One region of the Limnohabitans sp. 103DPR2 genome, then DNA from elsewhere that is predicted to be linked to it. Evidence: predicted binding sites of a transcription regulator. Region 1 holds the regulator's gene; each other region holds the start of a gene.
The links. Region 1 encodes LexA, which represses DNA repair genes until DNA is damaged. Its sites were predicted from a motif close to ACTGTATNNNNATACAGT; they were not measured.
Positions count from the first base shown of each region.

Region 1 (4,782 bases):
TGCAAGGCGATGAACCCCTGATCGACCCAGATTTGATCGACCAAGTTGCCTCTTTGCTGGCTCAACGCCCCTCGGCCAGCATGAGCACCGCAGCCCATGCCATCCACCAACTTGCAGAATTTACCAACCCCAACGTGGTGAAAGTGGTTCTGGATCAGGCGCAACTGGCCTTGTATTTCAGCCGTGCGCCCATTCCTTGGTGGCGCGATGGCAACACCCAAGGCATTCAACAACTGCCGTCCCCCGCGCCACTCAGGCACATTGGCATTTATGGCTACCGAGTGGGTTTTTTAAAAGCCTTCCCCCAGTTGCCCCCTGCTCCCATTGAAAGCTGCGAAGCACTGGAACAGTTGCGCGCCATGTGGCATGGCCACAAAATTGCAGTCCACGTCACAGAAAAAGCCCCAGGCCCAGGCGTTGATACACCCGAAGACCTGGCACGCGTTCGTGAACTTTTCAAGGCCTGATCCCCGCGAAGGGCTGGCGTCAGGAAAATTTGGGATTCCCATGCTATTCTCCAGTGAGAGCCATGCAGGCTGTGGCGAAAGATTTAACAACTATTCGGAACTTCCATGAGACTGATTCTTTTAGGCGCACCTGGTGCGGGCAAAGGTACGCAAGCGGCCTTCATTTGCGAGAAATTTTCCATCCCGCAAATCTCCACAGGCGACATGTTGCGTGCCGCTGTAAAAGCGGGCACCCCGCTCGGTCTTCAAGCCAAAGCCGTCATGGAATCGGGCGGCCTGGTCAGCGACGACCTCATCATCAACTTGGTCAAAGAACGCATTGCGCAAGCAGATTGCGCCAATGGCTTCTTGTTTGATGGCTTCCCTCGCACCATTCCCCAAGCTGATGCCATGAAAGCCGCAGGCGTCAAACTCGACTACGTGCTCGAAATTGATGTGCCCTTTGATGCCATCATTGAGCGCATGAGCGGACGTCGCTCACACCCTGCGTCTGGCCGCACCTATCACGTCAAATTCAATCCACCCAAAGTGGAAGGCAAAGACGATGTCACCGGCGAACCCTTGGTTCAACGCGAAGACGACAAAGAGGAAACCGTCAAAAAGCGCTTGGACGTCTACAGCCAACAAACACGCCCCTTGGTGGCCTATTACTCCGATTGGGCTAAAGCTGAAGCACACGCTGCGCCTCAGTACCGCGCCATCAGCGGCATGGGCTCAGTGGAGGACATTACCCAGCGCGCCATGCAAGCTTTGGGCGCTGCCTGATCACGCGCACGTGCGATGTCCAAATCCGGCTGAGGCCGGATTTTTTTTGGGTAAATCAGTCGGTTGGCTTGGACACCATGTCCAGTATCAAAGCCACTCTTGATTTGACTGGGCTCAATCCTGACAGCACAGGGAAGATGTGTGACGCCGTCACGATCACAGGCCCTTGGTTGCACCGACTGGCAACACGAATTTGCACGCCCGCATCTTGCGCACGCAGCAGCCCTTCCTTCAAATCGGTACTGACAGAGCCGTTGCCTGTTCCTGCAAGCACGATGCCTCGTACGCCGGCATTGATTAGCAGATCTACCAGCTTAGAACTGGCTTGCACATGGTTCATGATGACTTCAACCCATGGCCATGATGCGGGATCAGGTAAGTGAGAAAGCTTGATTTTGTTGGGCTGAGCCACTGGCGCAAACTCTGAACGCCATGTCACATGGTCCTGAATGACTGTGCCTGCCAAGCCAGCTTCGCCCGAGTCAAAGGCATTCAACCGCGTGGGATGTACTTTTTGAACATGCTGACTGTGGTGTATTTCGCCAGCTGCCACCATCCAAACACCAGCGCCTTTGGCAACTGATGCCAACGTCAATGCGTCTCGCAAATTTTGGGGGCCATCGGCATCTTTGAAATTGGCAGGACGCATGGCACAAGTCAGCACAATGGGTTTTTCATTGGCAATGACACGGGACAAGAAATAAGCCGTTTCCTCCAGCGTATCCGTGCCATGGGTGATCACCACCGCCGCCACATCATCCTGCGATAGCCAAGCCTCACAACGCTGAGCCAAGTGATACCAAGTGGCAAAGTCCATGTCTTTGCTGTCCAGCTGCGCCACTTGTTCAGATTCAAATTGGTAGCCGCTCAAGGCCTCTGGAAGACCCTGTCCGATTTCTGCAACAGACTGGAGCAAGACATCAATCCCCCTCTGAGCAGCCTTGTAACTGAGCCCCTCAGAAGCCGAACTGGACTCGCCCGCAATCGTGCCGCCGGTGCCTAAAACAACAATTTTTTGATTTTTTGCTTGCATTTCAAAAAAGACTGGTTAAAAATACAGTTACTGGATAAGAAAACAGTTATCTGTCAACTCAGCCACCTTTCAAGGACCGCACCATGATCGATCAACCCAAGCTCACAGCCCGTCAGCAACAAATTTTGGAGCTCATCCAAAAAACCATCGCTGAAACTGGCGCACCGCCAACACGCGCAGAAATTGCACAGGTATTGGGTTTCAAATCTGCCAATGCAGCCGAAGAACACCTGCAAGCTTTGGCACGCAAAGGCGCCATCGATTTGGTCAGCGGTACATCCCGCGGTATTCGTCTCAAAGGCAACTCACGAGACAGCCTGCGCAACTCTGGCGACCTGTTCAGCCTGCCATTGCCAGGTTTTGCCCAATTGGCATTGCCACTCATTGGACGTGTTGCTGCCGGCTCACCTATTTTGGCCCAAGAACATGTCGATCGCACCTATCACGTCGAAACTCACCTGTTCCAAGAGCAACCCGATTATTTGCTTCGTGTTCGTGGCATGTCCATGCGCGATGCAGGCATCATGGACGGCGACTTGCTGGCCGTGAAAGCCACCAAAGAGGTACGAAATGGCCAAATTGTGGTTGCACGACTTGGTGAAGAAGTCACCGTCAAGCGCTTGCGTCGCCAATCCGATCGCATTGAACTGCTGCCCGAAAACCCCGACTACCCCATCATTTTGGTTCAACCTGGCGAACCCTTTGACATCGAAGGTTTGGCTGTGGGTCTCATCCGCAACACGCTGCTGATGTAAATCTCTCATTGCCCTGTCCACCGCATTATTTGATTCGCTCATCCATTTTCAAAGATTAGATATGACCATCGCACTCCTCGGCATCACAAGCATTTACAACGGTTTTCAAAAATTCCTCAGCTCTTCAATGAACTTGGACAACCCATTTGAAAAGGCCCAGCCAAGTCACAAAGTCAGCATTTCTGGTGCAAGTCCAAGTTCAAGCTTGGGGCCTCGACAAGCACAACAACGTGCACTTCGCGTCCTTCGCGTGTCAGAGCAAGGCGAAACCGCCTCTTGCGCAGGTCGAATGGTCATTTCTGGCCGCATGGCCGACGTCTGCGCCGAACTCGACCGTTTGGTTGCTTTAGAAGCCAAAAGCAAGCCTTCCCTGCCCCATTAATCCCCCTGCACCATTGCTGCCATTTATGCAGTGCATTTTGGTGCTCAAAATTTGAATTCAGAAGGCCATAGAAGCCTTCGGGCAAGGCACAATAGTGCCTATGAACATTGTGATCCTTGACGACTACCAAGATGTCGTCCGAAAACTAGATTGCGCGTCCAAATTGGATGCCTACAGCGCCAAGGTCTATACCAACACCGTCAAGGGTTTGGGCCAATTGTCTGTGCGACTTAAAGACGCAGACATTCTGGTTTTGATTCGCGAACGCACACACCTCAGCAGACAACTGATTGAAAAGTTGCCTCGACTTAAACTCATTTCACAGACTGGCCATGCAGGCTCTCACATTGATTTAGAAGCTTGCACCGAGCGAGGCATTGCTGTGGCCCAAGGCACCGGATCACCTTACGCACCGGCCGAGCTCACATGGGCACTGATCATGGCTGCGGCACGCAGATTGCCGCAATACATTGGCAACCTCAAACATGGTGCTTGGCAACAATCAGGCCTCAAGTCTGCATCCATGCCTGTCAATTTTGGAATGGGAACGGTTTTGCGCGGCCGCACCATGGGCATCTGGGGCTACGGCAAGATTGGCCAGCTGGTCGCAGGTTACGCCAAGGCCTTTGGCATGCAAGTTGTAGTTTGGGGAAGTGAAGCCTCAAGGGAAAAAGCAGCACAGCACGGCTACATTCCAGCCACCACACGTGAAGCCTTTTTTGAACAAAGTGATGTGATCTCTTTGCATTTGCGTTTGAACGATGCCACACGCGGCATCGTCACGCTCGACGACTTGTCACGCATGAAGACCAGCGCCATGATTGTGAATACATCGCGCGCAGAACTGATTGAACCCGATGCACTCATCAGTTCACTCAACCGTGGTCGTCCTGGCTTGGCTGCCATTGATGTCTTTGAACATGAACCCATCTTGCAGGGTCATGCTTTGCTGCGTCTCGAGAATTGCATCTGTACACCTCACATTGGCTACGTCGAAAAAGACAATTACGAGTTGTACTTTGGTGCAGCGTTTGACAACGTCGTGAACTTCATCAAAGGCACACCGACCAATATCGTCAATCCCGGCGCACTTCAAGTTCGTCGCTGAAAAACACACTGCGCGGATGCAGTAACTTTTTTTTACAAATTCGAATTCAACAAATGACCATCGCATTCAATCAAGTGGCCGTCATTGGCGCAGGCGCTATGGGCCGCGGCATTGCTCAAATTGCCGCACAAGCAGGTAGCCAAGTCTGGCTTTATGACACGCAAGCAGACGCCATTCAAAAAGCCAAAGAAGCCGTCTTCCAAGTCTGGGAATCACTGGCCACCAAAGGGCGACTGGATGCAGACACCGTCAATGCCTACAAATCACGTTTA
Region 1 is NZ_CP011834.1:1,931,694-1,936,475, forward strand. Features, by position in the region: gene kdsB (3-deoxy-manno-octulosonate cytidylyltransferase) at 1-467, shown strand, start outside; gene adk (adenylate kinase) at 573-1,232, shown strand; gene L103DPR2_RS09320 (asparaginase) at 1,288-2,265, opposite strand; gene lexA (transcriptional repressor LexA) at 2,349-3,020, shown strand; gene L103DPR2_RS09330 (hypothetical protein) at 3,082-3,402, shown strand; gene L103DPR2_RS09335 (D-2-hydroxyacid dehydrogenase family protein) at 3,503-4,510, shown strand; gene L103DPR2_RS09340 (3-hydroxyacyl-CoA dehydrogenase) at 4,564-4,782, shown strand, end outside.

Region 2 (4,782 bases), 1.3 Mb from region 1:
AGATCAAAGGATTGATCTCGACCAAAGACGCGTCGGTTTCCATGTAGCACTTGTAAACTTTCTGGAGCACGTCGGCGGCTTGGGCTGTTGAGCCAGCAGGCACGCCAATGGCGTCAGACAATTTTTTGGCTTGAGCATCGGTGAGGCCCAAAGCGGGGTCAACGATTTCAGTGATGATTTTCTCGGGTGTGTCGTGTGCCACACCTTCAATGTCCATACCGCCTTCGCTGGACACGATCATGGCCACACGTTGTGAAGCGCGGTCTGTGACAGCGGAGATGTAATATTCTTTTTGGATGTCAGCGCCGTCTTCAATCAGGAGGCGACGAACTTTTTGACCTTCTGGGCCCGTTTGGTGTGTGACCAACTGCATGCCCAAAATTTCACCGGCGAGTTTTTTCACCTCATCGATGGAGCGCGCCAGCTTCACGCCGCCGCCTTTGCCGCGGCCGCCCGCGTGAATTTGTGCTTTGACAACCCACACTGGGCCGCCCAATTTTTGAGCGGCTTCCACCGCTTCTTGGACTGTAAAGGCCGGAATGCCGCGGGGCACTGGCACACCAAATTGACGCAAGATTTCCTTGCCTTGGTACTCGTGGATCTTCATGAGGTTTCTCTCAGAGGGTGGTTATTCTCACCAGCCAGTCAGGGTGGTTTGCCCTAAGCAAGCACTGGACACTTCAGCCGGCGACTGTATCATGTTGCAACGCACCAATCTTGAGCCGAGTCACTTACATTGACATGACGCGGCAAAATTTTTTCTTGGGAGAGCCCTGAATGGCCAAAAAAATATTCATCGATGGCGAAGCTGGTACCACCGGGCTCTTGATTCGCGAGCGTTTGCTGGCCATGCCCGAGGTCGAATTGGTCAGCATTGCCCCAGAAAAGCGCAAGGACCCCGAGGCCAAGCGCGAGCTGATGGCCCAAGTTGATCTGGTTATTTTGTGCCTCCACGATGATGCCGCTAAAGAATCCGTGGCCATGATCGATGCTTTGCCTAGCCACAAACCACGCATCATTGACGCATCCACCGCCCACCGCGTGAACGACCAATGGGTGTTCGGTTTTCCTGAAATGCGTGCCGGTCAACGCGAAGCTGTGGTGAGTGCGCAACGCGTCAGCAACCCTGGTTGTTATGCCTCAGGCGCCATCGCCATCCTGGCACCATTGATCAGTGCTGGCATCTTGCCTCCAGATTTTCCGGTTGCTTTGCCCTCAGTAAGTGGTTACTCCGGTGGTGGCCGCACCATGATTGAAGACTATGAAGCAGGCCGCGCGCCTTTGCACGAAGCCTACGCTTTGGGGCTGCAACACAAGCACGTGCCCGAGATCATGAAGTACACCGGCCTGACGCGTCGCCCCATCTTTTTGCCAGCCGTTGGCAATTTTCGGCAAGGCATGTTGGTGGAGTTGCCGCTGTTTCTGGACGACTTGCCTGGCAAACCGAAAGTGTCCGATTTGTATGAAGCTTTGCGCGCGCACTACGCCAGTAGCCAAAACGCTGGCGGTTGGGTCAGTGTGGTGGCAGCTGAAGAAAGTGGCAAATTGGGCGCCACCGGCAACAACGACTCCAACAAACTGGAAATCAGGGTGTTTGGCAACGAGACGCATCGCCAAGCTGTGGTGATTGCCCGATTGGACAATTTGGGCAAAGGGGCCAGCGGCGCTGCGGTTCAAAACCTGAAGTTGATGCTGGGTCTTTGACCTGGCAGAACAAGCTTCAGCTGTCGAAGTCTTCTTCGGGTGTGCCCGATTGCTGGACGACTTTTCGGACGACCTCGGCCGAAAATCCGCGCGTGAGCAAAAACCGGTAATGCTTGGCGCGCTCGTTGGCATCTGCCGCAGGCGCGCCAAATTTCTTTTGCCAGACGCCTTGGGCGCGCGCGAATTCAGAATCTTTTAAATCCAGCATGGCCTGAGCCACTGCTGCAGGCGCCAAGCCTTTGGCTTGCAGTTCTTGTTTGATTCTGCCGTTGCCCAGCTTGGGCGCGCGATGGTTAAGAACGGACTCCAAGACGCGGGTTTCGTCAATGAAACCTTTGGCTTGGAGCTCGTCGAGAGCTTGTGCCAGCTCGCCCGGCACCTCCTCGTGGGGTGAGAGTTTGCGAACCAGCTCAGCCCGAGAGTGTTCGCGCTGCGACAAAAGCCGCAGCGCACGTCCTTTGAGGGACAACTTAAACCCGGGCTGAGCCATTGATCAAGGAACGCAACTGGAGAAAGGCGTGAGATTAGGCGGCTGCGACGGCTTCAGCCAGCAGTGGGATGCCCAAAGATTCACGCACTTTGTTTTCAATTTCGGCAGCCAGTTCGGCGTTTTCACGCAGGAACTCACGGGCGTTGTCGCGGCCTTGGCCAATTTTTTCGCCGTTGTAGGCATACCAAGCGCCTGACTTGTCGATGATTTTGGCCTCGACACCCATGTCGATGATTTCGCCTTGGCGGCTGATGCCTTCACCGAACAGAATGTCGAACTCAGCGGTTTTAAAGGGCGGAGCCACTTTGTTTTTAACCACCTTGACTTTGGTTTCGTTGCCGATCGAGTCGTCACCTCGTTTGATGGTGCCGGTGCGGCGGATGTCCAAGCGCACAGAAGCGTAGAACTTGAGCGCGTTGCCACCGGTGGTGGTTTCGGGCGAGCCGAACATGACGCCAATCTTCATGCGGATTTGGTTGATGAAGATGACCATGCAATTGGTTTTCTTGATGGTGGCGGTGAGCTTGCGCAGGGCTTGGCTCATGAGGCGGGCTTGGAGGCCGGGCAAAGAGTCGCCCATGTCGCCTTCGAGTTCGGCCTTGGGGGTGAGTGCGGCCACGGAGTCGATGACGACCAAGTCGACGGCGCCGGAGCGAACCAGGCTGTCGACAATTTCAAGGGCTTGCTCGCCGGTGTCGGGCTGGCTAATGAGCAGGTCTTGCAGGTTGACGCCAAGCTTTTGAGCGTACTGAATGTCCAAAGCATGTTCGGCGTCGACGAAGGCGCACTGACCGCCGATTTTTTGCATCTCGGCAATCACTTGCAAGGTGAGGGTGGTTTTGCCAGAAGACTCTGGGCCGTATATTTCAACCACGCGGCCGCGGGGCAAACCGCCTACGCCCAAGGCAATGTCGAGCCCCAAAGAACCCGTTGAGACGACTTGGATGTCTTCGATGACTTCACCCTCGCCCAGACGCATGATGGTGCCTTTGCCAAATTGTTTTTCGATTTGGGCCAGGGCTGCTTGCAGGGCTTTGGTTTTGTCGCTGTTTTGGTCGCTCATAGAAATCTCCATAAAAATCAACGGGTTGAAAAACTTGCATTCAGAAAGCTGATCAAAGACTGGATGCTTGAACAGTACTGTAATGGCATTGTCTCAACGAGTAAATAGATTTTTTAGTCAGTTTGCTTTACTATCTGCAAATGCCAGTCAATGACAGTTTCATCACCCATTCACAGGGCCAAGCGCCGTCATCTGCTGTCCGCGATGACCGGTGGCGCGAAACACATTTGGGTCGTTTGTTGGGCCATTCCATGAGGCGTTTCGATGCGCGCGTTTTAAGCCTGATGGCACACAACGAGCAGGTGCCGCTGGCGCTCTCGAATTTGGCTGCAAGAGATCAAATCAGTGCGGCACACGTTCACATCACACGGCATTTGTCGCTGCAGGGTTCAAGGCTGACGGACTTGGCGCAGGCCGCAGGGATGAGCAAACAAGCCATGGGCAATTTGGTCGACCAGTGTGAAGCATGGGGTTTGGTCAAACGAACACAAGACAGTCGAGATGCGCGCGCGCGCCTGGTCGAATTCACCGAAGACGGCTTGGCGTGGTTGGCCGCCTTTCAAGTGGCGGTGGCACAAGCAGAAGAAGAATTCAAAGCTTCCGTGGGCCTTGAAATTGCAACCGTGGTGGCCTTGGGACTTGAAGCCTATTGCATGTAATGGCAAACGAGGGGTCGGCCATGGTGAAACTCTCGTTACAGAGCGTTGATAGTCGCCTAAAATTTAGACAGCCGCCTCCGGGCGCAAAACACAAAGCCAAACAAGGCCAAAGCGGGAGACAAGCATGCGCATTTTGATAGCTGAAGATGATCAGGTGTTGGCCGATGGTTTGCTGCGCAGTTTGCGCAGTGCAGGTGCGGCCGTGGATCATGTGGCAAGTGGCACAGAAGCCGACGCTGCGCTCATGACCAACAACGAATTTGATCTGCTCATTCTTGATTTGGGCTTGCCCAAAATGCATGGCCTCGATGTGTTGAAAAAATTACGCTCACGCGGCTCCACCTTGCCGGTTTTGATTTTGACGGCAGCTGACAGTGTGGAAGAGCGCGTGAAAGGTCTGGACTATGGCGCAGATGACTACATGGCCAAGCCCTTCAGCTTGCAAGAGCTTGAAGCGCGTGTTCGCGCGCTGACACGGCGCGGCATGGGTGGCGCCACATCGCAAATCAAACACGGCCCGCTCATTTACGATCAATCAGGCCGCGTCGCCACCATTGACGGCAAGATGGTGGAATTGTCTGCACGCGAATTGGGCTTGCTGGAAGTGTTGCTTCAACGTGCAGGCCGATTGGTCAGCAAAGACCAGTTGGTTGAGCGCTTGTGCGAGTGGGGCGAAGAGGTCAGCAACAACGCGATTGAGGTGTACATCCACCGCCTGCGCAAGAAGATTGAAAAAGGGCCGATCCGCATCGCAACCGTTCGCGGCTTGGGTTACTGCCTCGAGAAAATTCCGAGCTGATCCCGCATTCGCGCTGCCAGAAGTTTTTGCTGAATGAATCCTAAAAATTGGCAGCTGTCTTTTTTTC
Region 2 is NZ_CP011834.1:306,262-311,043, reverse strand. Features, by position in the region: gene sucC (ADP-forming succinate--CoA ligase subunit beta) at 1-607, opposite strand, end outside; gene argC (N-acetyl-gamma-glutamyl-phosphate reductase) at 778-1,704, shown strand; gene recX (recombination regulator RecX) at 1,721-2,194, opposite strand; gene recA (recombinase RecA) at 2,229-3,257, opposite strand; gene L103DPR2_RS01345 (MarR family winged helix-turn-helix transcriptional regulator) at 3,398-3,916, shown strand; gene L103DPR2_RS01340 (response regulator) at 4,041-4,715, shown strand; gene L103DPR2_RS01335 (sensor histidine kinase N-terminal domain-containing protein) at 4,749-4,782, shown strand, end outside.
Region 2: recA (recombinase RecA) is a predicted target of LexA. The motif match lies at 3,316-3,333, and genes of this name have one in related genera.

Region 3 (4,782 bases), 480 kb from region 1:
GCGACAGCCGTCGAAGCGGAGGACAAGTTTTGTCCGCCAAGACGCAGCATCATGCGACGCAAGAATTCAACTTCCAATTCCACATCGGCTTCACGCGGTGTCCAAACCGTTTGATCCTTCAAGGTACTGGTATAAATCTCTTTCATGCCGCGGTGCGTGACCGTAATTTCCAGACCTTTGTCGGTACGCTCAATGCGCGTTCTAAAGCGATCGCGTTCACCCGTGGAGTAGAGTGAGTCAAACATTTTGCCGACAGCTTTTCTGAGAAAGTCTTGGGGCAACTTGGCGCGATTCTCGGCCCAGTCAGTTTCCATGATGCCCAATTCAGGCTGATCGGTGGTGAGCACAAAGCCATTGTCTTTCCAGAATTCGCGCAGCGGTTCCCAAACCGAATCGGCGCTGCGTTGGACGACCAAATAACGCTGCGTGCCATTGCGCACAATTCGGACATCGCCCGCTTGGTTGGTGGCGGTGCCTGCATCGTTGGCGGTACGGGCTGCCGGTGCTGCTGCACTGGCCAATGCGCTGGCAGAGCCTGCCACTTGGTAACGCGAGTCGCGCTTCAATTGTGTGAGGTCTGGCGGAATCTCAAGCGTAGGCGCCTGGCTGGCGCTTTTGTAATCGATTTTGCTTTCTTCCAAAGTAGAGCAACCTGCAAGCAAACAGGTGAGGGCCGCAGCGCTGGCCAATGTGGTCAATTGACGAGGCATAGTTACAAATCGATTCACGAGGATTCCTTAAATGAGTCCGCTTGCACGCAACGCGGCTTCCACCACAGGTTGCTGAGGTGTTGACAGTTCGGTCATAGGCAAGCGCAATGTGCCGCCGCAAAGTCCCATGCGTTTCATGGCCCATTTCACTGGGATAGGGTTGGCTTCGACAAATAAATTTTTGTGCACAGGCATCAATTTGAATTGAATTTCCATGGCTTTTTGAACATTGCCTGCCATGGCCGCAACGCACAATTCATGCATCAAACGCGGCGCCACGTTGGCAGTGACACTGACATTGCCTTTGCCACCGCACAGCATCAATGCAACCGCTGTAGGATCATCACCCGAATACACCGCAAATTCTTTGGGCAAATCGCGAATGAGCCACTGAGCGCGTTCGATGTTGCCTGTGGCTTCTTTGATACCGACGATGCCAGGGACTTGAGCCAAACGCAACACAGTGTCGTGCTGCATGTCGGCCACGGAACGGCCGGGCACGTTGTACAAAATGATGGGCAAGTTAGGCACTGCTTCGGCGATGGCTTTGAAGTGCTGGTACATGCCTTCTTGGGTGGGCTTGTTGTAATAGGGCACCACTTGCAATTGGCAGTCGGCGCCGACGCTTTTGGCAAACTTGGCCAATTCGATGGCTTCCGCTGTGGAGTTGGCGCCACAGCCCGCCATGATGGGCACGCGGCCTTTGGCTTGTTCGACAGACACGCGGATGATCTCGCGGTGCTCTTCAACATTCACGGTGGGAGACTCACCCGTGGTGCCCACCACGCCAATGCAGTCTGTGCCTTCGGCAATGTGCCAGTCGATCAATTTTCGCAGGCTGGCGTAGTCCACCGAACCGTCCTCCAGCATGGGGGTGATGAGGGCGGGGATACTGCCAGTAATGGGTTGGAAAGTTTTCGTCATGGCGAATGAATAAAGCGACAAATAAGCATTCTAACGACAGCCAAGGCCAATCTGTTGACCAGATGCCGGGACTTGTGGGGTGGCCACAATGCGCTGTACAAATTTAGGGGGTTGTTCGGAGAAGCCGTCTTCGTAGGCGATGACGTGCATCTTTGCGCAAGTCTGCAGCAATTCGCCAGGTTTGAGCAAAAAGTCAGGCCTGGACGGTTTGCCAATTTTTTCATGGCCTAGGGCAAAGGTCTCGTAAATCAAGAAGCCGTGTGGCTTGAGGCTTTCCAAAATGCGCGGCATCAAAGGTCGCCACAGGTAATGGGTCACGATCACGGCGTCAAAAAGCTGCCCCTCCAAAGGCCAAGGGCCGCCCTCGATGTCTGCTTCCAACACTTGACCATAGGCTTGGGCTGTCGCCAAAGCTTCGGCTGAGCGGTCAACGCCAGTGCATTGATGGCCATGTCCCGCCAACCAGCGCATGTGCCGGCCAGCACCACAAGCCAAGTCGAGCACTTGGCTTTGAGGGGGCAGGAGATGAGTCCAGCGGGTGACCCAGGCTGAAGGATCTTCGGTTCCGTGCATGTGTGTTGCTTTCCAATGCGTTTCTATCAACTGCCGCCATGATGCCTGAATGTTCCTGTATGTCCTGGGGTTGGCTGGGACTGTGAATTTATCCAGTATTTTGTTTGATTTCACACTACAATCTGCGCCCATGGCTACTACTACCTCTTCCAATTCATCTCCCGAATACGGCGAAGGCTCCATTCGAGTCTTGAAAGGCTTAGAGCCTGTCAAACAACGTCCGGGCATGTACACCCGCACCGACAACCCCTTGCACATCATTCAAGAAGTGCTCGACAACGCGGCCGACGAGGCGCTGGCGGGTCACGGAAAAAAGATCAAAGTGGTGTTGCACACCGACGGCTCGGTCAGCATCGAAGACGACGGTCGTGGCATTCCATTTGGTTTGCACCCTGAAGAAAAAGCCCCCGTCATTGAGTTGGTGTTCACGCGCTTGCATGCAGGCGGCAAGTTTGACAAAGGCAAGGGCGGCGCCTACAGCTTTTCGGGTGGTTTGCATGGCGTGGGTGTGAGTGTTACCAACGCCTTGGCCAAACGCCTGGAAGCCACCAGCTACCGCGAAGGCCAAGTGGCCACGCTGGCGTTTTCTGGCGGCGATGTGGTCGAAGCCTTGGTGACTCGCAAAGCAGTCGAGGGCGATCGCAAACAGGGCACCACGGTGCGCGTGTGGCCCGACGCCAAGTATTTCGAATCCAGTGCCTTGCCCATGGCCGAGCTCACGCATTTGCTGCGCAGCAAAGCGGTGCTCATGCCTGGCGTCACGGTCACGTTGCTGAACGAAAAAACCAAGGACACCCAAACTTGGCAATACAAAGCGGGCCTGCGTGATTACCTCATGCAAACACTCACCGGAGACCCGGTCATTCCTTTGTTCGAAGGTGAAGGTTTTGCCGATGGCAACAACGACAGCTTTGCTGAAGGCGAGGGTGCCAGTTGGGCGGTGGCCTTCACCGAAGACGGTCAACCTGTGCGTGAGAGTTATGTCAACCTGATTCCCACCAGTGCCGGTGGCACGCACGACAGTGGCCTGCGTGATGGCTTGTTCACGGCGGTGAAGAGCTTCATTGAACTGCACAGCTTGTTGCCCAAGGGCGTGAAACTCATGCCCGAAGACGTGTTTGCACGTGCCAGTTTTGTGCTGTCGGCCAAAGTGCTCGATCCCCAATTCCAAGGACAAATCAAAGAGCGTTTGAACTCGCGCGATGCCGTGCGATTGGTGTCCAGTTTCGTGAGACCCACCATGGAGCTGTGGCTCAATGAGCACGTAGAGTACGGCAAAAAATTGGCCGAGCTGGCCATCAAGGCGGCGCAGCATCGCCAGAAGGCAGGTCAAAAAGTTGAGAAGCGCAAGAGCTCTGGCGTGGCAGTGTTGCCAGGCAAACTGACCGATTGCGAAAGCAAAGACATTGCGCACAACGAAGTGTTCTTGGTCGAGGGCGACTCTGCAGGTGGCAGCGCCAAGATGGGTCGCGACAAAGAATGCCAAGCCATTTTGCCGCTGCGCGGCAAAGTGCTCAACACGTGGGAAGTTGATCGCGATCGCCTGTTTGCCAACAACGAAATTCACGACATTTCGGTGGCCATTGGCGTTGATCCGCATGGCCCTAACGACTCACCCGATTTGTCGGGTTTGCGTTACGGCAAGATTTGCATCTTGAGTGATGCCGATGTGGATGGTTCTCACATCCAAGTCTTGTTGCTGACCTTGTTCTTCCGTCATTTCCCCAAGTTGATCGAAACCGGCAATGTGTTTGTCGCGCGTCCGCCACTGTTCCGTGTGGATGCACCAGCACGCGGCAAGAAACCAGCTGCCAAAATGTACGCATTGGATGAAGCTGAGTTGCAAAGCATGCTCGATAAACTGCGCAAAGATGGCGTGCGCGAAGGCGCATGGAGCATCAGCCGATTCAAGGGCTTGGGCGAGATGAGTGCCGAGCAGTTGTGGGAAACCACGCTCAACCCCGACACGCGCCGTTTGTTGCCCGTGCAACTGGGTAATTTGGATTTTGCACAAACAGAAAGTTTGATCACACAACTGATGGGCAAAGGCGAGGCCGCCGCTCGTCGTGAACTCATGGAATTGCATGGCGATGCCATTGAGGTGGACATTTAATCATGAACGATCAACCCACTTTAGACCTTCAAAACAGCGAGTCCGATGACTCGCTGAATTTGGCCACTTACGCACAACGCGCCTACCTTGAATATGCATTGAGCGTGGTCAAAGGCCGCGCATTGCCCGATGTGTGCGATGGCCAAAAACCAGTACAGCGACGCATTCTCTATTCCATGTCCCGCATGGGTTTGGGCTTCTCTGGTGCGACAGGTGCCAAGCCCGTCAAAAGTGCGCGTGTGGTGGGCGATGTGCTGGGTCGTTTTCACCCTCACGGTGACCAAGCCGCCTACGATGCACTGGTGCGCATGGCTCAAGATTTCAGCCAGCGATATCCGCTGATTGATGGTCAAGGCAACTTCGGTAGCCGCGACGGTGATGGCGCAGCGGCCATGCGTTACACAGAAGCGCGACTTTCCAAAATCACCACTTTGCTGTTGGATGAAATTGACCAAGGCACGG
Region 3 is NZ_CP011834.1:1,447,641-1,452,422, forward strand. Features, by position in the region: gene bamC (outer membrane protein assembly factor BamC) at 1-710, opposite strand, end outside; gene dapA (4-hydroxy-tetrahydrodipicolinate synthase) at 738-1,634, opposite strand; gene L103DPR2_RS07130 (class I SAM-dependent methyltransferase) at 1,665-2,207, opposite strand; gene L103DPR2_RS07135 (DNA topoisomerase IV subunit B) at 2,338-4,320, shown strand; gene parC (DNA topoisomerase IV subunit A) at 4,323-4,782, shown strand, end outside.
Region 3: L103DPR2_RS07135 (DNA topoisomerase IV subunit B) is a predicted target of LexA. The motif match lies at 2,287-2,304, and genes of this name have one in related genera.